3 regions of the Massilia pseudoviolaceinigra genome follow, and region 3 is predicted to be linked to each of the others. Evidence: predicted binding sites of a transcription regulator. Region 3 holds the regulator's gene; each other region holds the start of a gene.
What was found. Region 3 encodes FNR, which switches genes on or off when oxygen is low (the NO sensors DNR and NnrR bind a similar motif). Its sites were predicted from a motif close to TTGATNNNNATCAA; they were not measured.
Positions count from the first base shown of each region.

Region 1 (7,546 bases), on a different contig from region 3:
CGCCTTTAACTGGGCCAGGGTGGCGTCGCTGGCGTGCAGGTCCTGCATCAGGGCCGCCTCGGTGATTTCCAGCGACAGCTGGGATGGCGCGATGCCCGACTGCGCCAGCGCGTCGGCCACCGCCTGGGGCAGGGCGGCGTCGCGGAACTGCTTGGGCGAGATGTTGATCGCCACCCGCACCGGCGCCAGGCCGGCCGTGCGCCAGGCCAGCATGTCTTCCATGGCGCGGCGCAGGCTCCAGTAGCCGAGCGCGGTGGTCAGGCCGGCCGCTTCGGCCAGCGGGATGAAGCGCCCGGCCGGAATGAGGCCCATCACCGGGTGTTGCCAGCGCACCAGTGCCTCCAGCGCGCAGATGGCGCCCAGCTGCAGGTCGGCCACCGGCTGGTACTGCAGCTGCAGCTGGCCTTCGATGAGGGCAACGCGCAGGGCCGCTTCCATCTGGGCCCGCTCGGCGGTGCGCTGGTTCATCTCGGGCGTGAAAAACTGCAGCTGGTTGCCGCCCAGGCCGAGCGCATGGGTGAGCGCCATGTCGGCGTAGCGCAGCAGGGTCACGCCATCGTCCGCGTCCTGCGGGTAGCGCGCAATGCCGATGCTGCAGCCGGCGTGCAGGCTCTGGCCGATCACGGGGAAGGGTGCGCCGATCACGCGCACGATGTGCTCGCACACGGCCTGCACCTGCGCGGTACTCTCGATCTCATCGAGCACCAGGACGAACTCGTTGCCGCCGTGGCGGGACAAGGTGTCCTGCGGGCGCATGCAGCCCTGGATGCGCATGGCCACGCTGATCAGCAACTGGTCGCCGGCCACGTAGCCGAGGCTTTCGTTGATCAGGTTAAAGCCGTCCAGCGCCAGGCACAGCACGGCCACCCCGTCCGCGTGCTGCCGGGCGCGCGCCATGGCCGCATGCAGGCGCTCGTTGAACAGGCTGCGGTTGGCCAGGCCGGTGAGGGCGTCGTGGGTGGACAGATGGGCCAGCAGGGCTTGCTGTTCGTGCAGCTCGCTGACGTTCTCGGCAATGCAGACCAGCTGGCGCGGGGTGGCGCCTTCACCTTCGCCCGGCACCGCGCTGATGGTCCACCGGCACCAGGGAGCACTGCCGCTGGCGCCGCCCACGCGCAGCAGCAGCGATGCGCTGGCGCCGCCGGCGGCCACTTGCGCCAGCGCCGCGCCGAAGGGTCCGCCAGGCTCGCTATCTTCGGCGCTGCCAAGCACGATGGCGCTGGTGCCGATCAGTTGCTCCGGCGTGCGGCCGCTGAGTTGGCAAAAGGCGGGGTTGACATCGAGGATGGGAAAGCCGGCGACGCTGGCATCGACCAGCAGCACGCCGTTCGTACACGCGGACAGGACCGCGGCGGCGGCGGGACTCGATCGTAAGGGATGCGCAGTGTCCAATTCCATCAGCGTCTTTCAATAAAGATTGCGAGCGTGCTGGGTCTTGCCAGGCAGGCGAACCAAGCCGCCGTACCGTCGATTTATATTATACGGAGAAATATTTACCGAACGGGAGGGAAAGATTTCTTTTTGTTGCGCCCCGGCCTTAGGTGCGTTTGCGTACAGAGGAAAGGGACGCACTGGGGCATGCTGGCACCATCATTAATGCAGGAGGAGTACAGCATGTCTACCATCGTTGCAGGTCATTTTCAACTTCAGGACGAGATCGATCACGCGCGCCGCGAGCTGGTGCGCGCCGGATTTTCCGAAGATCGCATTTCCGCCTTTTTCCTGAACCAGCCGGGTCAGCATGACCAGACCCCGATCGGCGGCGATCATCTCCAGTCTCCGGGCGCCAAGGAAACCCCGGAAGGCGTGCTGCAAGGCGCGGCCACCGGTGGCGCCGTCGGCGTGGCCGTGGGCGCGGCCACCGCCTTTGTCACCGGTCCGGCCGGTCCGATCGTGGGCGGCCTGGTCGGCGCGCACGTCGGCTCGCTGTTCAGCCTGTCTAAAATGAAGGATGCCGGCGAGAAGGAAGAGGGTAGCAATGAAAACCGTTACGAACCGCGCCAGTCCGGCATGCTGATCGCCGTGGCGGCCGACCAGCCGGACCAGGAAGCGCGCGCCATCGACGTGCTTCGCAAGCTCGGTTCGCACCATATCGAGCGCGCCAAGGGCACCATCGAAGGTGGCGACTGGACCGATTTCGATCCGCTCAGCTTGCCGGTGCTGGTGCAGTAAGCAGCGCCTGACGCCGCTGTCGGTTCATCGCCGACGGGAAGCGCGCCGCCCGGCCTTCGTGCCCGGCGGCGCGTTTGCATTTTGTTTACCTTTCATGCTGCCTGCAACAGCGTTCAGATAGCGCTTCCCAACGCGGGGTTTTTCGGTATTATGCTCTTTACATAGTGCATCCATGTACCAGTCCAGCCAGCGCATCCGCGCCGGTGGCTGCGTGCCGACGGGAGGACGCGACCATGAACCAAGCCTGGCTCACCCTGACGAGCATGGACGGACGCGACATCGCCGCGCCCACCGAGACGCAGCTGACGGCCGTTCTGGCCGAGCTGTACGCAGCGCCGCGCAAGACCCGGGGCAGGTCCAAGGCCAAGGCCGAGGCCGAGGCCAAGGCCGGGGCCAAGGGCAACGGTCCGCCCGAGTCTGCCCCCGAACCGGCCAGCGCGGCCCTGCGCTTCGGTTACGACGACGGTTTGATGTATGTGATCGAGGTAAGCCGCGGGGGCGCCATCCGCTTCGAGGAATGGTCCGACCGCGACTGCGAACTGGCGCTGGCGCCACCGCGCCGCATGAGCGCCGACCTGACCCTGGCGCAGCAGCTATGGTCGCTCATGGTGCGGCGCCAGGTCTCGCGCATCCGCGAACTCGACTGGCACTGACGCGGCTTAGTGCGCCATCAGCACCGGCACGCTCATCGACTCGAACAAGGTGCGCGTGACCCCGCCCAGGATGGTTTCGCGCACGCGCGAGTGGCCGTAGGCGCCCATCACCAGCAGGTCGGCATTTTTCCGGGCGGCCAGCGCCAGCAGCGCTTCGCCCACTTGCTGGCGCTTGTGCGCCAGCGCGTGCACCGCGAAATTGGCATGCACGCCATGCCGGGCCAGCCACGGACGCGGATCGGCCGCGCGCGCGTCGGCCGCCGTGTGGCTGGCGGGGCCGGTATCGAACACCGCCAGGTCGACCGCGACCGCCTGGCGCAGCAGCGGCAGCGCCAGTTGCAGCGCGCACGCCGCCTCGCGGCTGGCATCCCACGACACCAGCACGCGCTGCCCGACGCTGACGCGCTCGCCCGTAAACGGCACCATCAGCACCGGCTTGCCGGAGTGCAGTACCACATAGGCGGGCAGGTCGGCCAGCAGGCCGGGCCCGCCTTGGTCCGGATCGGACTGGCTCAGTACGATCACGTCGGCCACCCGGCCATGCAGGCACAGGCCGCCGCCGGCGTCATCGTCGATCACGCGCGCCTCGTGCGACGCCACCGCGGCCGCCTCGCAACGCTGGGTGAAGGCGGCCAGCGCTTGCTGCGCCTGCTCGCGTAGGAAACCCAGGTGCAGCGACAGGGTGGGGTCGCTCTGGCCGGGCGGCAGGCTGGGAAGAAGGGTGCGCGCGACCCCGGTCGGGGCCATGCCGATGAGGTGGCCGCCGCCACTGTTTGCCAGCGCGATCGCCACGCCGATGCGCGCGTACGCGGACGGACTGTCGTCAACGTGGACGAGGATGGTCTGATACCCCATGAATGCTCCTGTCTCGATGGACTTGATATCCATCATCTTAAACCATCTTTCCCAAAGCTTTGATATTGCTCAATGTTGCGCACGGTAAGCGCCCTAGACTTGGGCTCGGACTTCACCACGATGACAGGAAAGCATGATGGAAATCAAAAGAGTGGCTCTCGTAACCGGGGGCATGGGAGGTTTGGGAACAGCAATTTGCCAGCGCCTGCATCGGGCCGGCTTCAGCGTGGCGGCGACCTATTCGCCAAACAACAGTTCGCCTGAGGGCTGGCTGGCGGCGCAGCGCGATGAAGGCTATCGCTTCACCGCTTACAAGGCCGACGTGGGCGACTTTGCCGACAGTGAATGGATGGTGCAAAAACTCTTGTCCGAACAGGGGCGCCTGGATGTGCTGGTCAATAATGCCGGCATCACACGCGACCGCACTCTGGCCAAGATGCATCATGACGACTGGCTCGAGGTCATGCGCACCAATCTCGACAGCGTCTTCAACCTGTCCAAGCAGGTGATCGAGCCGATGATTGCCCAGGGCTGGGGCCGCATCATCAATATTTCCTCGGTTAACGGGCAAAAGGGCGCCTTCGGTCAGACCAACTATTCCGCGGCCAAGGCCGCGATGCACGGTTTCACCAAGGCGCTGGCGCTGGAAATGGCGCGCCATAGCGTCACCGTCAACACCGTCTCGCCCGGCTACCTGCGCACCAAGATGGTCACCGGGGTGCCGGACGAGGTGATGACGAGCCGCATCCTGCCGCAAATTCCCGTGGGACGGCTGGGCGAACCGGAGGAAGTGGCGGGCCTGGTCGCCTATCTGTCATCGGAAGAGGCGGCCTTCGTGACGGGCGCCAATATCGCCATCAACGGCGGGCAGCACATGGTCTGAGCGCGTCAGCGCTTCTCGGCGCGGGTCTGGCAGGCAATGCAGAGCCGCGCTTCCGGGCGCGCCTGCAGGCGCGAAAAGCCGATCGGACTGCCGCATTCCTCGCACTCGCCGTAGCTGCCATCCTCGATGCGCGCCAGCGCCTGGCGCAGCGTGCGCAGTTGCGCCACGTGGTGGCCGGCCGCTTCCAGCGCCAGGTCGTTGAGCAGGCGCACGGTAGCCTTGTCGGCGGGCGAGGTTTCGACCTCCTGCACCGCCAGGTCGCGCGGGCCGGACAGCACCTCGGCCCCATCGTGGCGCGCCAGGTCGGCCAGCCGCTGTTCGAGGACGGCTTTGAGGAGCGCAAGCTGCCCTGGTTCCAGTCCATTCATGATGACGCTCGGGAAAGTGAATGTTGGCACGGCCGCGTCACTGCACCTGGACGCGCGCGTGCTGATATCGAGTGTAGCGCGTTCGCGCGGCGCTGAATACCCGCGCACGCGCACGCAGCGTGCCGCCTTCGCGCGTCCGTTACACGGGTCTGTTACACGGGTCCGTTACACGGGTCCGTTACACGGGTTGGGCTACTGCCCCTTGACCGCCTTGATATGGTCTTGCACATTCTTGAGCGCGAGCGAGACCGTGCCGGGCACGCCGCTGGCCGCCGCGCCGGCCAGTGCCACCACGGACGCGACCAGTCCGGTGACATTGGCGATCGCGGTGATCTTGCGGATTTTTTCGGTCGCGTCGGCGGTCAGCGCCAGCACATGCTGCTGCGGCTGGCCCAGGCCCTTGAGCACGGCGCGGGCGGCGTCCAGGTACAGCGCATGCACGTGCTGGCGCAGCACCAGTTCTTCGTCGAGCAGGGCGAAGGCATGGTCGCGTTCCTCCTGGCTCAGCTTGGCGTCGGGCGGCGTGCGGATGGCAACCAGCGCGCGCTCATGCATGGCGGCGGCGCAGGCCGACAATTGCGCGGCCAGCGCCATGATGTCTGCCACACTGGCCAGTCCGTCTTGATCTGTTTTCATAGCACACCTCGGGTCGGTTTAGTCGGCTGCCAGGCCGGCACGGATCATGCGCAGGTCGCGCACGTAAGCGGTCAGCATCTGGCGCATCTCGGACGAGGACATCGTGGCGAGGTTCTCGCGCAGTTTCTGGTGCCCCTGCGCGACCTTGGTCAAGCCCTGGCGCGCCAGCTCGAAGCGCTTGTCGATCATGCGGTACTCGCTGGTCTTGCCCTGCACATGGGCGCGCGCCAGGGTGTACAGCAGGCGGTCCTGGGGCCGGTCGGCCAGCGGCAGGGCTACCTCGAAAAAGCCGAGCACGGTTTTCTTTTCGTTCTCGTTGGCCGCCGCGTACACATCGGTCAGGGTGATCATCGCTTCGAGCAGCACGCGTACGTCGGCGTCGCCTTCGCGCACCATGGTCTCGACGCTTTCTTTCTGATAGTGCGAGGTGACCGCGCGCGTCAGCAGGCGCGCCAGGCCCGTGTAGGCGCTCACCTGTTTCTGGCCGAGGGTGGTTTCAGCCAGCCCGGTCAGGCCCGCGCCCATGGTGTCGATCTGGGGCGTGAAATCGTAGCGGCCCTCGCCGGCCAGCGCGCTCAGGGTCTGCATGTACAGCACCACGGCTTTCTGGATCGTCACGAAATCGTTGTAGGCGGCGTGCCGCTTGGCATCGTTTTCCCTGGCGACTTTCTCGGCCGCGGCCGGCAGGTAGGGCTGCTCGCGCAGATAGGTGTCGCGGTAGCGCGTGGACAGTTCAGCGTAGCCACCCAGGCGGGCCGAGGCGTTGGCGAATTCGCGCACCTCTTCCAGATTGACCTGGTTGCTGACGCAGCCGCCCAGCAACAGGCTGGCGGCGAGGAGGGCGGACGTGCTCAAGGTGCGAAGCGGGTTCATAAATCCTTTCAGGCGCGCACGGAAGGGCTTGCCAGAAGTTCCCATTCTTGCGCCGATGATTTGAATGCAGTTTGCTGTAAGTCAAACTTCGCTGATGTTTCTACTCGCGAAATATGCCGTCGATCAAGTTGTCTATTTTGCCATGGATTAACGTAATGCGCTACGCCAATTCAGACCGGCGATGGTGTCGCCGCGCGGATGATACTCGCAGCCGACCCAGCCGTCGTACCCGAGTTCGTCCAGCAGGGCGAACAGGTAGCGGTAATTGATTTCGCCCGTGCCCGGTTCGTGGCGGCCGGGGTTGTCGGCCACCTGCATGTGGCGGATCAGGGGCAGGTGGGCGCGGATGGTATTGGCCAGCTCGCCTTCCATGCGCCGCATGTGATAGATGTCGTACTGCATGAACAGATTTGGTGCGCCGCATTCGGCGATCACGGCGGCGGCCTGGGCCGTGCCGGTGAGGAAGTAGCCGGGCATGTCGACCGTGTTGATCGGTTCGATCAAGAGATCGATGCCGTGCGCGGCCAGGCGGGCGGCGGCGAAGCGCAGGTTGGCGACGTAGGTGTGGTGCGCGAGGGCGGGCGCGACCCCGGGCGGCAGCTTGCCAGCCAGGCAGTGCAGGCGGCCCACGCCGAGGGCGACGGCATCATCGAGAGCCAGCGCCACGCTGTCCTGGAGCTCGGTGATGCGGTGCGGATCGCACGCCATGCCACGCTCGCCCGCGCTCCAGTCGCCCGCGGGCAGGTTGTGCAGCACCAATTGCAAGTCATGGCGCGCCAGCCGCTCGGCGATCTGCTCCGCCTCGAACGTTTAAGGGATCAGGAATTCGACGCCGTCGAAGCTATTGCCGCGGGCCGCGGCGAAGCGGTCGAGGAAGCTCACTTCAGTGAACATCAGGCTGAGGTTGGCGCAGAATCTGGGCATCGGTCTGGATGGGCGGGTTGGCAAGCCGATATCGTATACAAGATTGTGGCGCCCGCAGGCGCACCCGCAGGAAGTTGCGAACGGCCAGGCCCTGGTGTGGCTTGGCCGTCCGCGCCCGCGTATCGTGCTGCCGGGCCTGAGCGAGCTTAAAGGCCGAGGAAGCGCCAGGTGCCGCTACCTGA
Region 1 is NZ_JAVCWL010000010.1:111,107-118,652, reverse strand. Features, by position in the region: gene RBA40_RS11935 (EAL domain-containing protein) at 1-1,398, opposite strand, end outside; gene RBA40_RS11930 (hypothetical protein) at 1,615-2,172, shown strand; gene RBA40_RS11925 (hypothetical protein) at 2,406-2,825, shown strand; gene RBA40_RS11920 (universal stress protein) at 2,832-3,680, opposite strand; gene phbB (acetoacetyl-CoA reductase) at 3,817-4,563, shown strand; gene RBA40_RS11910 (TraR/DksA family transcriptional regulator) at 4,569-4,931, opposite strand; gene RBA40_RS11905 (hypothetical protein) at 5,124-5,567, opposite strand; gene RBA40_RS11900 (hypothetical protein) at 5,586-6,440, opposite strand; partial or broken gene otnI (2-oxo-tetronate isomerase) at 6,588-7,364, opposite strand; gene RBA40_RS11890 (hypothetical protein) at 7,511-7,546, opposite strand, start outside.
Region 1: a site for FNR is predicted at 3,740-3,753, ahead of RBA40_RS11920 (universal stress protein). Genes of this name have one in related genera too.

Region 2 (7,546 bases), on a different contig from region 3:
GCCTACCAGCGCGTGACGGGCGTCTTCGGCAGCGGCGAGCCGGCCCGCGCCTGCCTGGAGATGATCGTCGACAGCGGCGTGCCGCACGAATGCCGGACCACGCTGCATCCGGCCCTGCTGTCGGAGGCCGAGGTGGAAGGCCTGGCGGGCACGCTGGCCGATGCTGGCGTGCGCAATTACGCTATCCAGACCTTCCGGGCGCAAGGCTGCGCCGATGCGGGCCTGAATGCGACCGCCGGCGTAGTGATGGGCGAAGCGGCACTGGCGCGCATCGCGGCGCGCTTCGAGAGCTTCGTGCTGCGGCCTGCCTAGTCTGGCCTATTCCGGCCTATTTCTGCGCCGTCGTTTCCACGCCATGGCTGCAACTGGCCGAAACGACGCGCTCTTTTCTCAATTGCCCGACATCGCTGCGCAGCTGCGCCGTCAACTCCGCGGCGTGCTCGCGGTCGAAATCGGCATGCATCCGCTTGCGCACCCCAAGTTCATTGAGCATCACATGCTAGTCCGGCACCACGCCTTGCTGCGCCAGGCACTGGCGCGCGCAGGCCAGCGGACAGCCGTCGATGGCCAGTACCGGGCGGCCGGAACGGGCCAGCTTGACCAGCGGCGCAACGCCCCCGCCCACGCCGGCGATGCACGACATTTCGGCCGCGCCGCTGCGGTCGAGCGCCAGCGCCAGATGGTTGGCCATCTGCGCCGCGCTCGAACAACCCGAACATGAATACACCAGCGGCAGCGCCGCCCTGTCCGCATCCATCATCACTCTCCTTCAGTTGGAGGCAGCCCAGCGCCAGCGCGCCGGCAGCAGGCGCTCCGGGTCGAACAGCGCCACGTCGATCGCGTCGATCGTGTTCTTTACCAGCAGCCCCAGTTCGGTATCGCCTTCCATGGTCAGGCGACGCGAAAAAAACAGGGTGTCCGGATCTTCGCGCCGCTGCGCCAGCAGCAAAAAGTCGCGCGCGCTGGCGCCGATCGACAGGTCGGCCTTGCCGGCCCCCGACAGGGCGACAAAGCGCGATCCGCGCCAGCTCACATCGAAGCGCACCCCGGCGTCGGTGACGCCGATGCTGATCGAGCGCCCTTCCAGTGCGGCGCGCACGTCGCCCGGCAGTTGCGGCCCGAGCACGCGGCTCAAGCCGGCGGCGAACAACAGCGAGCCGGGAAAACGCGGCAGGTGGCCAAGCGCCCGGGCCAGCGGCTTCGGCAGGATCGGATAGACGGGCGCTTTCATGCCGCCTCCCGCCTGTCGAACGCCATGCCCGGCTTGCCATGCCAGTAACCGTCGCAGGGCGCCGCCGGCATCAGCGGCGCCAGGCCGGCCTGCGCCTGCGCGCCGCCGATCTGGCCCAGGCGCGCCCGGTCGAACAAGCCGACGATGGCTTCGGTATGCTGCGCCTGGGGACTGATGCGCATCACGTCCGCGCCCATCGCTTCCATGTCGGGCATTTCGCCGAGCAGGTTGTACACCAGGTGCGACTGGATCTGGGTGCCGTTCAGGATCAGGAAGGTGTCGGCGTCGCGCGTGCGCAGCTCCAGGCCGTCCGGATGCGCCATGCAGCTGAACTGGCAGTCATCCTTGCCCAGGTTGCGGTGGCGCGCCGTGAAGCAGCGCGCGGAAAACGCCAGCGGCATGCGCCCGTAGGCGAACACCTCGGTTTCCAGTCCCGCCGGGCGGCTTTGCAGCATCGTCGCCAGCGCAGCGCGGCCCATTTCGAGCGGCATGACCCAGCGCCGCGCGCCCAGCTGCGCCATCAGGGCCACGCTGTCTTCGTTGTACAGGTTCAGGTGCGGCCCGGCCACAAACGGCAACGCGCCATCGAGGCAGTGCACGGCGCCGATGTCGTTCGCTTCGACCGCGAAGCGGCCGTTCGATGTCAGCTTGCGCAGGTTGGTCAGGTCGCTGCCCGATTCGAGCAGCGCCTGGGTCGACAGCACCACCTCCTTGCCGGCGTCGGCCAGCATGGCGGCAAGCGACAGCCAGTCGGGCAGGCGCAGCTCGTGGCGCCGCGAGCAAACCGTTTCGCCCAGGTAGACAATATCGACCGCGCTTGCCGCCACCGATTCGTAGAACGCCATCATCGTATCGCGCGGCCAGTAGTACAACACCGGACCGAGGGCCAGTTTCATCATAGTGCCTCCCTTACTTCCATGAGCGGTGGTAGGCGCCCAGCGTATGCTGCTGCCCCTCTGCCACCTTGTTCAGATCGGCCATCCAGGCCTGCTTGGCCGAAAAGCGCTTCGGACTGGCGCGGTACTGGTCGATTGCCTCGCGCCATACGCGCGTTACCTGCGCCACGTACGCGGGACTGCGCTGGCGCCCTTCGATCTTGATCGCGCTCACGCCCAGTTCAATGAGCTGCGGCAGCAGCTCCAGGGTATTGAGGCTGGCCGGTTCCTCGATGGCGTAAAACTGTTCGCCGGCGACGTCGAAACGGCCCTTGCAGAGAGTCGGATAATTGGCCTGCTCGGCGTCGGCGTAGCGGTCGATCAGCACGCCGTTGAGACGCGACTCCAGCCCGGCCGGCGTCTGCTGCCAGCGCACCGCCTTGGCCGGCGAACACACGCCGTGCGTGTTGGGCGACTCGCCCGTGGCGTACGACGAGAGCGCGCAGCGCCCCTCGACCATCACGCACAGGCTGCCGAAGCCGAACACCTCAATCTCGACCGGCGTGTTGCGCACCACCTGCTCCACCTGCGCCACCGACAGCACTCGCGGCAGCACCGCGCGCGCGATGCCGAAATGGCGGTGGAAAAAGTTGATGGCCTCGTAGTTGGTGGCCGAACCCTGCACCGACAGGTGCAGCCGCAGCGCCGGATAGCGCTCGGCGGCGTAGCGCATCAGTCCCGGATCGGCCAGGATCACGGCGTCGATGCCGGCGCCGGCGGCGCGGTCGATGGCGCGCCGCCACAGCGCGCCGGCGGCCGGTTGCGGATAGGTGTTCAGCGCCAGCAGTACCTTGCAGCCGCGCGCGTGGCTGTAGGCGATGCCCTGTTCGATCGCGGCCTCGTCGAAGTTCAGGCCGGCGAAGTTGCGCGCATTGGTCGCGTCGCGAAAGCCGAGGTAGACGCAGTCGGCGCCGTTGTCCACGGCCGCCTTGAGTGCCGGCAGGCTGCCGGCCGGGCACACCAGTTCAAACGGCGTGGCGCCGTCGGAAGTATTTGACATCATGTTCATTCGTCGTAAGGTGGGGCCTGCACTGTAGCCCGACGGCATGCCGGAAATCTTTGACCTGCATCAAGGATTTTCGGCATGCGAAGCGGCGACAATGACCCCATGGACAAACAGCAGGAGAACACGATGGAGACTATCGGCAGCTATCTCGAAGCCGACCATGTTCGTTGCGATGCGCTGTTCGCAAGCGCGCGCCACGCCGTGCGCAAGGGCTCGTGGCGCGAGGCGGGACACGCCTTCGCCACGTTCTGCCACGCGCTCGAACGCCATTTGCTGATGGAGGAACGGATCGTGTTCCCCGCTTTCGAGAACGCCATTGGCGCGGCCAGCGCGCCCACCGCATCGATGCGCAGCGAGCATCTGCGCATCCGCGGCGTGGTGCAGCGCCTGTCCAATGCGCTGCGCGGGCGCGACACCGAAGCCTTCCTCGATCATGCCGACACCCTGGGCATTGTGCTGTACCAGCACAGCGAAAAGGAAGAAGGCGTGCTCTATCCGATGATCGAACGCGTACTGGCGCCAAGCTGCCACAAGCTGGTGGCGGCCATGCAGGCCTTCGGTGCGATGGACGACATGGCCAGCGCCGCATGAACGCCGGCACGCCCCACATCCACCACATCGACGTGCGCGGCCTGGAGCCACCCGAGCCGCTCGAGCGCGTGCTCGACGCGCTCGAGACGCTGCCGGCCAGCGACCACCTGTGCATGCTGATCGAACGCGAACCTCGCCCGCTGTACCGCATCCTCGCGCACAACGGCTATGGCCACAGCACCACCGTCTTGCCCGACTATCAATATGAAGTGCGGATCTGGCGCCGCGCGCCGGACGCCTGACGCATGCAGCGCACCATCTCGCTCGAACAGTCGCCGCCGCTCGGCGCGGTGCTGCGCTACTTCCTCGCCACGCCGGTCTTCGCGCTGCTGGCCGGCGCGCTGCTGCTGTGGCAAGGCGCCCCGGCGCTGGCCTCGCGCTGGTCGCCCTCCACCCTGGCGCTGACCCACCTGCTGACGCTTGGTACGCTGGGCATGGCCATGGCCGGCGCGCTGATCCAGATCCTGCCCGTGGTGGCCGGCGTCACGCTGCCGCGTGCGCGCATCCTCGGTCCCGGCGTGCACGCGCTGCTCGCAGGTGGCACGGCGGCGTTGGCGGGCGCTTTCCTGTTCACCCGCCCATGGCTGTTCCAACTGGCGCTGCTCCTGCTGCTGCCCGGCTTTACGTGGCTGATCGGCGCACTCACGGTGGCCTTGTGGCAGATGCCGCCGCCCGGCGCCCTGCCGATGACGGCCACGGTCAGGCTGGCCCTCGGCAGTCTGCTTGTCACCGTGTGCCTCGGCGCGCTGCTGGCGGGCGCCTTTGCCTGGCCGGCATCGGCCGCGCTGCTGCCGCTGATGCTGGCCACCGACGTGCACGCGCTGTGGGGCGTGTTCGGCTGGGCGGGATTGCTGCTCGTTGGCGTGTCGTTCCAGGTCGTGCCCATGTTCCAGGTGACGCCCCTGTACGACAAGCCGCTGCCGCAGGTGCTGGGTGTGACGATTTTTCTGCTGCTGGTCGTGTGGACCGTGAGCGCCGCGGCGCTGCGCGCGCGCCTGGCCTGGATCGACACCCTTGCCAGCGCGCTGCTGCTGACCGCCTACGCGCTGTTCGCGCTGGCCACGCTGCGCCTGCTGGCGCGCCGCAAACGGCCGCAGGCCGACGCCATGACCCTGTTCTGGCGCCTCGCAATGGCCAGCATGCTGGCCTGCGCGGCACTGTGGGCGGCAGCGGCGCAGGTCGCCGGCGATGGCCGCACCATGGCGATGGGCGTCCTGATGCTGGCCGGCTTCCTCTACTCGACCATCAACGGCATGCTGTACAAGATCGTGCCATTCCTGCTCTGGCGCGACTTGCAGGAGCGCGCCGCCGACGGTCAGCGCGTGCCGGCGATCAAAACGCTAATCCCCGACCAGGACGCGCAGCGCCAGTTCTGGCTGCACGCGGCGGCCCTGGCCTTGCTGGTGACGGCCTGCTGGTGGCCGGCGCTGCTGGCGCGGCCGGCGGCCGCGGCGATGTGCCTGTCGGCCGGCTGGCTGTTGCTGAACCTGGCGACTGCGCTCAGGCGCGCTTGCAACGCAGTCGCCTCCGGCCCGGCGCGCACGGCCCCATGGCCGACGTCCTGATCGGGATGGCGTTACCGCCTTGACGAACACCTCATAAACACATACCTAAGCTTCCCTTAGCCAAGAGCTGTGCGGCAATCGTGTCGCACCGGAGCTTCGTCGGCAATGGCAGCTATATTCCCGATGGAACGATCCTGCCGGAACGGGTACTGGTCGGCGTGCACACCCATGCCCCGAAGAACGAGCGCATGGAAAGCGGCGACACCTGGCTCGGCTCGCCGCCGATCCACCTGCCGGCGCGCGAAAAGGTGGCGGCTACCCGGAATGGCTGACCGACCGGCCGTCCGCGCTGTGGCGCATCGGACGCACGCTGGTGGAAACTTTCCGCATTGTCGCGCCGCATGCCTTGGTGATCGCGGTCGGCTACACCGTCGTGCTCGACCTCATGCCGCTTGCCGCTGGCGGGCCGACGACCGATATTACCGAGTTCGACTGCGTGTCGATTGGCGATTACAGCGAGCTCAACGCCTTCGCCTGCCCACAGACGCACCGGTATGAAGACCGGGTGATGAAGATCGACCATGTGGAGATCGGCAGCAAAGTGACGATGGGACCCCGCAGTGCCGTGCTCTACAGCGCCAAGGTCGGCGACAACGCCCGCCTGGGTCCCTTGACCCTGGTCATGAAGGGAGAACATATCCCCAAGGGGACCAGCTGGGCGGGCTGCCCGGCGGCCCCGGCGCGCCCTTGAGCGCCTCCACAACCGGGGTCAGACCTCAATTAAGAAATGTTGCTCAATTGAGGTCTGCCCCCCGTGCGATCCATGTCATGCGCGGCCGGTAAAAACGAGGCTGGCTACCAGCGCATCGGCCAACTCAACCACCACGGCATGCCGCCTGCGCGCTTCCGAACGCTTTTTCGACTGGATCTGCTCCATATCGGGTTCCTGCACCGGCTCGCACGCAAGCCCATAATCGCCATCGGCACGACGTTCGGCGCCCAGCTCATTCCACATCTGGTCGTAGTCGGCCAACACCTTGCCGCGACGAATCGCGCCGTGCACCACGCGGTTCGCATTCCCGACCAGCCGCACGCGGCCGCAACCGAAGGCATACCCGAGCTGCCGCACCAGGGTCACCAGTAAATGCTTGGGCCGCACGCCGTGCAACTCGCGCGTTGCTGTGCGGATCGATTCAAGCCCATCGCCACCCTTGGGCCCCTGAATGCAGCCGATACACACAATCGCCGCCCCAGCCTCCTCCGCAAACGTGAACGCCAGCGAGAACACCGGCGTTCCACTTTCGCACAATTGCAGCACCAGCTCGCCTTCGCGTTCCATGGTGGACACGGCGCGCAACTGCAGCTCGTACACGGTGCCGGTTTTCCCCTCAACCGATCCGAGCGGCACGCCGGCGCGCGCGGCGGCGACGATCATCGGCCCCAGCCCGCGGCTGAATACGAAGCCGTAATGAATCGCCAGCACGCGCAGACGCGCTTCCGCGCACAGCACATTGCTCATGTAGGGGCGATAAATCTTGTACAGCAGCTTGGGGGAATCGCGGACCAGGTCGCAAAACACCGGATGCGCGTTCAGTACGCGCAGCCATTGCCCGGTAACACGGCGGTGGAATAGCGCCCGCGCATGCAGCTTGAGCCGTTCACGCCAATATTGCGACGTGGGCAAACTGGCCGGCACGCCCGAGCGCAACGTGATCGACGGCGTCAGGAAAAATGTCTCCAGCCCCCCTGCGAGAGGGCCTTCTTGAAAATTCATTGCGCACTCCGGAGGGCAATCTGAACAATGCAACAGTTGGCTTGTCGTCCGAACACCACCATCGCACTAATTGCCTATTGTAAATTAAAATAACCGTAGTAAATACATTTTATTTCCTGATGCACACATAAGCATAGACGCACGCTAATAGCTCCATGGAATTGATCCACGCTGAATGCACTGCCAATGCGATATTTCCACGCAGCATTTCAAGTAAAATGACCACTTTATCCGACCGGTCTGCAGGAATGCGTTTTCACCACACTGACATTACCCTCCTGCCGCCGTATGAACGCCTGTTCGGCCCCGTCACGCAGGCAAGAATCATTCGTCTGTGCGTTCTGTACCTGGCGTTGTTCGGCGCCGGATCGGCTTTCCTGTTCCTGTCGCACCAGGAGAACCTGCGCATCTTCGGCATGGGATTGATCGTGCCCGGGGGCGGCTTCCTGGCCCACGCCGACATCTGCACACAGAATGGCATCGGCCACCTGCTCGCCGCTCTCG
Region 2 is NZ_JAVCWL010000029.1:46,564-54,109, reverse strand. Features, by position in the region: gene RBA40_RS24715 (anaerobic ribonucleoside-triphosphate reductase activating protein) at 1-312, shown strand, start outside; partial or broken gene RBA40_RS33605 (putative zinc-binding protein) at 329-757, opposite strand; gene ubiT (ubiquinone anaerobic biosynthesis accessory factor UbiT) at 770-1,231, opposite strand; gene ubiV (ubiquinone anaerobic biosynthesis protein UbiV) at 1,228-2,127, opposite strand; gene ubiU (ubiquinone anaerobic biosynthesis protein UbiU) at 2,141-3,169, opposite strand; gene RBA40_RS24685 (hemerythrin domain-containing protein) at 3,299-3,763, shown strand; gene RBA40_RS24680 (DUF2249 domain-containing protein) at 3,760-4,005, shown strand; gene RBA40_RS24675 (permease) at 4,009-5,328, shown strand; gene RBA40_RS24670 (hypothetical protein) at 5,409-5,600, shown strand; gene RBA40_RS24665 (hypothetical protein) at 5,642-6,019, shown strand; gene RBA40_RS24660 (DUF535 family protein) at 6,095-7,042, opposite strand; gene RBA40_RS24655 (linalool dehydratase/isomerase domain-containing protein) at 7,291-7,546, shown strand, end outside.
Region 2: a site for FNR is predicted at 3,226-3,239, ahead of RBA40_RS24685 (hemerythrin domain-containing protein). Genes of this name have one in related genera too.

Region 3 (7,546 bases):
CGACCGTGGCGCGCTGGGGCGACAGCCGCACCCAGTCGGCGGCAAAGCCGTCGGCCCATTTGTCGAAGGCGCCGTCGCGCTTTTCCACCCCCGCGGCGGCGCTGGCACCGGCACTCGCCGTGGCAGCCAGCGCCGGCACAGCGGCGCCGCCAAGCGACAAGGCCACCAGGGCGGCGATCAGACGGGGCGCGACGGCGCGCTGGAACGGGACAGGCATGCGGGAATCTCCGGAAAATCGGTTCGTGGGACGTGTTGCCGACGGGCTGCAGCCGGCTGCGACAGAATTTATCATGGATCGGGCCCGGAAACCACCATCCCGGCACGCAACGGCGCCCGTCAATACAGGCGAAACGCCATTCCCAGGCGATCCGCGCCGGGCCGGCCGGGCGACAAAAAACGACAACTGCTTACCTTTCGGGACTGGCTTGGCGGCCCCGACTGGAGTAGCATGGCGGGCCACGATGCCCGAGCATGTCGCCGTCGGCCTGAGCCGGTACAATGCCGCCATCCCCCAGTCATTCGTCAAAGGTCATTGCATGTACATCAAGAATACCGTCCTGGCGGCCGCCGCCCTGTTGCTGGCCGCCAGCGCGCAAGCCCAGATCGCCGTTACCGCCGAAGTCGGCACCACCGGCGTCGGCGCCCATCTGATTTTCCCGATGGAAAAAACACTGAACGCCCGTTTCGGCGCCAGCTATTTCCAGTACAAGTACAACGACACCGCCAGCACCGTCCACTACACGATGAAGGCCAAGCTGCAAAACATCGACGTGCTGTTCGACTGGCACCTGATCGATAACAGCCCGTTCCGCCTGACCGGCGGCGTGGTGTACAACGGTAACAAGGTCAGCATGGTGGCGCGCCAGGATTCCAACGGCAACTACAACATCAACGGCAAGACCTACGCGGCCAGCCAGGTCGGCATTCTCAATGGCGGCATCGAGTACAACAAGGGCGCGCCCTACCTCGGCGTGGGCTGGGGCAATGCCTTGAGCACCGACAAGAAGTGGCAGTTCAGCGCCGACGTGGGCGCACTGTGGCAGGGCCATCCGAATGGCCGCCTGGTGCAGTCTGGCTGCACCGCCACCGGCGCCGCCTGCACCCAGCTGGCGCGCGATGTGGCCGTCGAGCGCGTGAAGATGGAAGCCGACGTCCAGGCCTACAAGGTGTATCCGGTGCTGCGCGCCGGCGTGAGCTACCGCTTTTAACAGCGCTTCGCGACAGCGTCTCGCAATAGCGCGCCGCCCCGGCGTGGTTTTGGGTAGCATTGTCCTTTTAACAGGGGTGCGCCATGAAACCACGCTTTCACCCGCTCGCGGCCCTCGCCGCCTGCTGCATGCTCGTGCTCTCCGTGGCCGCCTGCGGCGACAAGCACGAGCCGACCAAGCCGACCGTCTCGGCCGCCGTGAGCGCCACGCGCTAGGGCTTTTGCGCCCCGGCCGGCGCCGGACAGAGTAAACTACGCCCTTGTTCTTTTGCTGCAAGGTCGCTTCCCCATGTCTTTTGATTCCCTCGGTCTGATCGATCCCCTCGTGCGCACGCTGGACGCGCTCGGCTACAGCACCCCCACCCCGGTGCAGGCGCAAGCCATTCCGGCCGTGCTGGCCGGACGCGACATGATGGCCGCCGCCCAGACCGGCACCGGCAAGACCGCCGGCTTCGCCCTGCCCCTGCTGCAGCGCCTGACCCTGCGGGGCCAGGTCAGCGCCAACGCCGTGCGCGTGCTGGTGCTGGTGCCTACCCGCGAGCTGGCCGAGCAGGTGCACGAGAGTTTCCGGGCCTACGGCGCCGGCTTGCCCTTGCGCACCCACGTCGCCTACGGCGGCGTCAGCATCAATCCGCAGATGATGAAGCTGCGCAAGGGCCTCGACGTGCTGGTGGCCACGCCCGGCCGCCTGCTCGACCTGTACCGCCAGAACGCGGTCAAGTTCGACCAGCTCGACACGCTGGTGCTCGACGAAGCGGACCGCATGCTGGACCTGGGCTTTTCGCGCGAGCTCGATGCCGTGTTCGCCGCGCTGCCGAAAAAACGCCAGACCCTGCTGTTTTCGGCCACCTTTTCGGATGAGATCCGCGTGCTGGCCGGCAAGCTGCTGATCGATCCGCTGAGCATCGAGGTCAGCCCGCGCAACAGCACCGTCAAGCGCATCCGCCAGTGGGTGGTGCCGGTCGACAAGAAGCGCAAGCCGGAACTGTTCCTGTATCTGCTGAAAAAGCACCGCTGGGGCCAGGTGCTGGTGTTCGTCAAGACGCGCAAGGGCGTCGACCGGCTGGTCGAGACCCTGCAGGCGCAGGGCATCGCGGCCGACTCGATTCATGGCGACAAGCCGCAGCCGGCCAGATTGCGCGCGCTCGAGCGCTTCAAGGCGGGCGAAGCGAAGATCCTGGTGGCCACCGACGTGGCCGCGCGCGGACTGGACATCGACGACTTGCCGCAGGTGGTCAATTTCGACTTGCCGATCGTGGCCGAGGATTATATTCACCGCACCGGCCGCACCGGCCGCGCGGGCGCCTCGGGTGAAGCGGTCTCGCTGGTGTGCGCGGATGAAGTGCAGTTGCTCGCCGCCATCGAAATCCTCACCAGACAGACCCTGGAACGCATCGAGGAGCCCGGTTTCTCGCCCGAGCACCGGGTGCCGGTGACCAATACCGCCGGCGAAGTGCTGAAAAAGCCCAAGAAGCCGAAGAAAGCCAAGGTCACGGGCGAGGTCTCGACGGTCGATGTGCGCTTCCGCCCGCGTTAGGCGCCGATCCGGACACGCTTGAGCCACATCAAGCCTTGCGGGTAAGTCATTGATATCCTGAACGATCCGCCGCCTCCGGCGCCCCGTTCAGGAATCCCATGGCAAGCACAGCGCACGAGGCGGCCATCCATGGCGGCCTGAGCGAAGCCGAAGCCGCACGCCGCCTGGCCGCGGACGGCCCAACGCGCTGCCGGCCGCCTCCCGCCCCGGCCTTCTCAAGCTGGCATGGGATAGCGCGCGCGAACCCATGTTCCTGCTGCTGCTCGGCGCCGCCGCGCTGTACCTGGTGCTGGGCGAGCTGCACGAAGGCCTGTTCCTGCTGGCCACGGCTGCCCTGACCGTGGGCCTGTCCCTGTATCAGCAAGACAAGACCGAACGGGCGCTGGACGCCCTGCGCGAGCTGGGCAGCCCGCGCGCGCTGGTCGTGCGCGACGGTCACAGTCGCCACCTGGACAGCCGGGCACTCGTGCGCGGCGATCTGATCATCGTGGCCGAAGGCGACCGCGTGCCGGCCGATGCGCGCCTGCTGGGCGGCCACGCATTGCGGGTCGACGAGTCGCTGCTGACCGGCGAACCGCTGGCGCTGGACAAGGCCGCCGGCGCCGACGGCGAAGCCGGCGCCTGCCTGTTTTCCGGCACGCTGGTCGTTGCGGGCCACGCCACGGCGATCGTCACGGCCACCGGCGCGCACAGCCACATCGGGGCCATCGGCGCTTCCCTGCGCCAGCTCGCGCCCGAAGCGCCGCCGCTGCAGCGCCAGACACGCCGCCTGACCGTACTGTTTGCGGTGCTGGGACTGGCCCTGAGCGTGACGCTGGTGCTGTTGCATGGCTTGCGCGGCGGCCAGTGGCTGCAGGGCGTCCTGGCCGGAATCGTGCTGGCCATGGCGATGGTACCGGAAGAATTTGCCGTCGTGCTGGTGGTGTTCCCGGCCCTGGGCGCGTGGCGCCTGGCGCGCGAGCGCGTGCTGGAACAGGCATTGGTGCGGCTGGCCCGGGGCGAATTGGCCGCGTCAAACCAGCTGCACCCGGACTGGCGCCTGGTGCGCGAAGAGGCGCCGCGCCCGGCCCTGCGCGCCATGCTGCAGGCCTGGCGCGCCCCGGGCTCCGAGACCTGCACGGTGGCGGCCAAGGGCGCGCCCGAAGCCATCGCCGCCATGTGCCGCCTCGACGCCCGTGGCAAGGCGGCCTTGATGGCCACGGCCGACGACATGGCGCGCGACGGCCTGCGCGTGCTGGCCGTGGCGCGCGCCGGCTGGGATGGCGCGCAGTGGCCGCCGCATCCGGCGCGCCTGGGCTTTACCTTGCTCGGACTGGTCGCCCTGGCCGATCCGCTGCGCGCCGGCATTCCGGACGCTGTGCAGGCCCTGCGCGCGGCCGGCATCCGCGTGGTGATGATCACGGGCGACTATCCATCGACCGCGCAAGCCATCGCGCGCCATGCCGGCCTGGCCGAGGGCGCGCTGCTGACCGGTGACGCGCTGGCGGCGAGGAAGGCGCGCGAACTGCGCGCCCTCATAGGCGACGTGACGGTGTGTGCGCGCATCGCGCCGGAGCAAAAGCTGCGCATCGTGCAGGCGCTCAAGGCCGGCGGGGCCATCGTCGGCATGACCGGCGACCGCGTCAACGACGCACCCGCGCTGCGCGCCGGGCGCCAGATTTTCGCCGGCATGCAGCGCGCGGTGGGTTACCTGGTGTCGGTCCACGCCTGCATTGCCGGCATGGCGCTGCTGCCGGTGCTGTTCGGCTGGCCGGTGGTGCTGCTGCCGATGCATATCGTGTTCCTCGAACTGATGATCGATCCGGCCTGCACGCTCGCCTTCGAAAACGATGCGCCCGATCCGGACAGCATGCGCAAGCCGCCGCGCCGGCCCGACGCGCCCCTCATCGGCGCCGCCGGCCTGCTGCGCGCGGGCCTGCACGGCGCCCTGGCGCTGGCTCACGTCATCGCCGCGTGGCTGTGGGCGTCGGCGGCGCTGGCGCCGGATGCGGCGCGCGCTTTTGCCTTCAGCGCGCTGGTCGGCGCCAACCTGGCACTGATGTTCGCACACGGTGCGCAGCGCCGGCCGAACCGGGTGCGGTGGATGATCGCCGCAGGCGCGCTCGCCGCCCTGCTCGTCGTCACCTGCGTGCCCGCGCTGGCGGCCGTGTTTCATTTCACGCCATTAAGTGCCGCGCAACTGGTAACGGCCGCCGCCATCGGGCTATCCCTTGTCCTTTGGCCAGCACTGTTGAGACTTGCACAACGCCTGCGCAGATAATGCAACGCCGCCGTGGACATTCTGCCATCTGTACTGGGGAAAATGCCGCAACTGCACCGCTATTGCCCTGTGCGCCAAGGTTCCACTGGAGTATCATACGGATCAAGCCACAAAACGTCAGTCCCCTATGCCCCAGCCACTTCCATTCGTTCCCGCAGCCATGCTGAACGTCGCCGCGCTCAAGGCCAGCTGCGCGGGATGCAGCATGCACCAGCTTTGCCTGCCGATGGGACTCGATGAAGACGACATTACCCGTCTCGACAGCATTATCGGCAAGCGCCGCCGCCTGTTGCGCGATGAGCGCCTGTACCAGATGGACGAACCGTTCCGCAATCTGTACGCGATCCGCTACGGCCACTTCAAGACCTACCAGGTCAATGCCGGCGGCGAGCAGCAGATCACGGGTTTCCAGATGGCTGGCGAACTGCTGGGCATGGATGCCATCAGCGCCGACCGCCACCATTGCGACGCGGTCGCGCTCGAGGACAGCGAAGTGTGCGAGATCCCGTTCGAGCGCCTGGAAGAACTGTTCGGCGAGGTGCCCACCCTGCTGCGCCATTTCCACCGCATCATGAGCCAGGAAATCACGCGCGAGCAAAATGTCATGCTATTGCTGGGAAATATGCGAGCCGAGCAGCGCTTTGCGGTGTTCCTGGTCAACCTGTCCGCACGCTACGCGGCGCGCGGCTACTCGGCCACCAGTTTCCAGCTGCGCATGTCGCGCGAGGATATCGGCAACTACCTCGGCCTGACCATCGAAAGCATCAGCCGCCTGCTGTCGCGCTTCAAGAAACAGGGCTGGATCGGTGTCGACAAGCGCGAAATGACCCTGCTCGATCCGGCCATGCTCAAGGCGCTCGCCGCCGGCACCGAGCAGTGCAGCCCAATGGCATAAACCAAGGCGCTGCGGGCAACTTCATTTCCACCTGCTTATAACGGTGTACTTACGGCAATTACCAAGGCTTAATCGCCGGCTTTGCCACGTCCCTCGCGTCGGCGCGATGGAGCGGCAGGCGGCGCCGCCATGGTGCGTAGCCGTCGCCACGGATGCATCCATCTCATTATCAATTTCCGCAAGTAGAGCCCATGTCCATTTACGTCCCATTCACTTCTCAGGTGCACCACAGCCACCGTTTGGCGCCGGAGGATCTCATCAAGGCGGATCGGCAGGTACTCGCCGCTTTCAGCGACGTCCCCGGGACCGGCACTTCGGCGGGAACCGCGCCCGCGTGGGACAGGACGCTCCTGACCAGCGGCGGCACCTATGCCCTCGACGTGGTGGCCGGCCAACTGGTCGACTTTGAAATCAGCGCGGCATTGGGGCCGTGGCTGTTCCTGTACGACGCCGACGGCTTTCCGATCAACGAGAAGGAAGGCACCCACACCACTGGCCTCAATACCGCGCGCATGGGCTTTCTGGCCGAGCAAACGGGACGGATCTACATCAAGGCTGCTGGCTATCCGTCGACCTTGCTTGGCCGCGTGGACCTGACCGTGCGCATCGACGACCAGGCCCACGGCACGGCCGGCAACGATGTCCATGTCCAACGTGCCTCGGGCGGCGGCGCCGACGGCTACCTGGGTGGCGATGGCAACGACAGCATCACCTCCAGCTTGCCCAACATCGACAACAAGCTGTGCGGCGGCGCCGGCAACGATGTGATGTCGGTCGGCTTCGTGGCGGGCGAGCGTGCCATCGTCGACGGCGGCAGTGGCATCGATACCCTGGTACTGCCGGTGTCGAGCGGCGGTGTACGCATCAACGCCGTCGCCGCCGGCTTCCACAGCACGGAACAGTGGCATTACAACTGGAATACGCTGTCGTCCCATCCGCAAATCAAATTCAGCGGCATCGAGTTCATCCGGTTTACCGACATTACCGTCAGCCTCGCCGACCTGCCCGGCTATTCGCAGTACATGAGGGATTCCGCCGACGGCAACGATATCCGTGGCGACAATGCCCCGAATTACATCAAGGTCGACCTGGGCGATGACCAGTTGGCGGGCTACGGCGGTACCGATTCGCTGGTGGCGGGACACGGCAATGACTCCCTGTACGGTGGCGGCGGCGACGACATCCTCGCTGGCGAAGCTGGCAACGACACCGCACTGTTCCACGGCAAAGTTTCCGGCTTCCGCATCATCTCGAACCATGGCCATTACATGATCGTCGACACCACGGGCGCCGAGGGCAGCGATATCCTGTTCGACGTGGAGCGCGCCACCTTCGCCAACCACAGCACCGCGTTGGAGTACGCTGGCCTGACCCAGTCGCTGTACTACAGCTATTTCGGCCGCGCGGCCGACGTGGCGGGCCTGGCCAGCTTCCAGCAACGCCTGGTCGAGCTGAAAGCGCCGCAGACGATCGAAGGGTTGAATGCGGCCTACGTCGGCAGTGCGCCATTGCGCACGCTGATCGATTCGTTCGGCTCAAGCGCCGAATCGACAGCGCTGTACGGCGGCGACAACGCGGCCTTCGTCAAAGCCATTTTCCAGAACGTGTTTGACCGCGCGCCGTTGCAGGCCGGGCTCGATTACTGGA
Region 3 is NZ_JAVCWL010000035.1:1,668-9,213, forward strand. Features, by position in the region: gene RBA40_RS26995 (DUF885 domain-containing protein) at 1-217, opposite strand, end outside; gene RBA40_RS27000 (hypothetical protein) at 537-1,208, shown strand; gene RBA40_RS27005 (hypothetical protein) at 1,292-1,423, shown strand; gene rhlE1 (RNA helicase RhlE1) at 1,497-2,744, shown strand; gene RBA40_RS27015 (cation-translocating P-type ATPase) at 2,992-5,004, shown strand; gene fnr (fumarate/nitrate reduction transcriptional regulator Fnr) at 5,132-5,899, shown strand; gene RBA40_RS27025 (DUF4214 domain-containing protein) at 6,091-7,546, shown strand, end outside.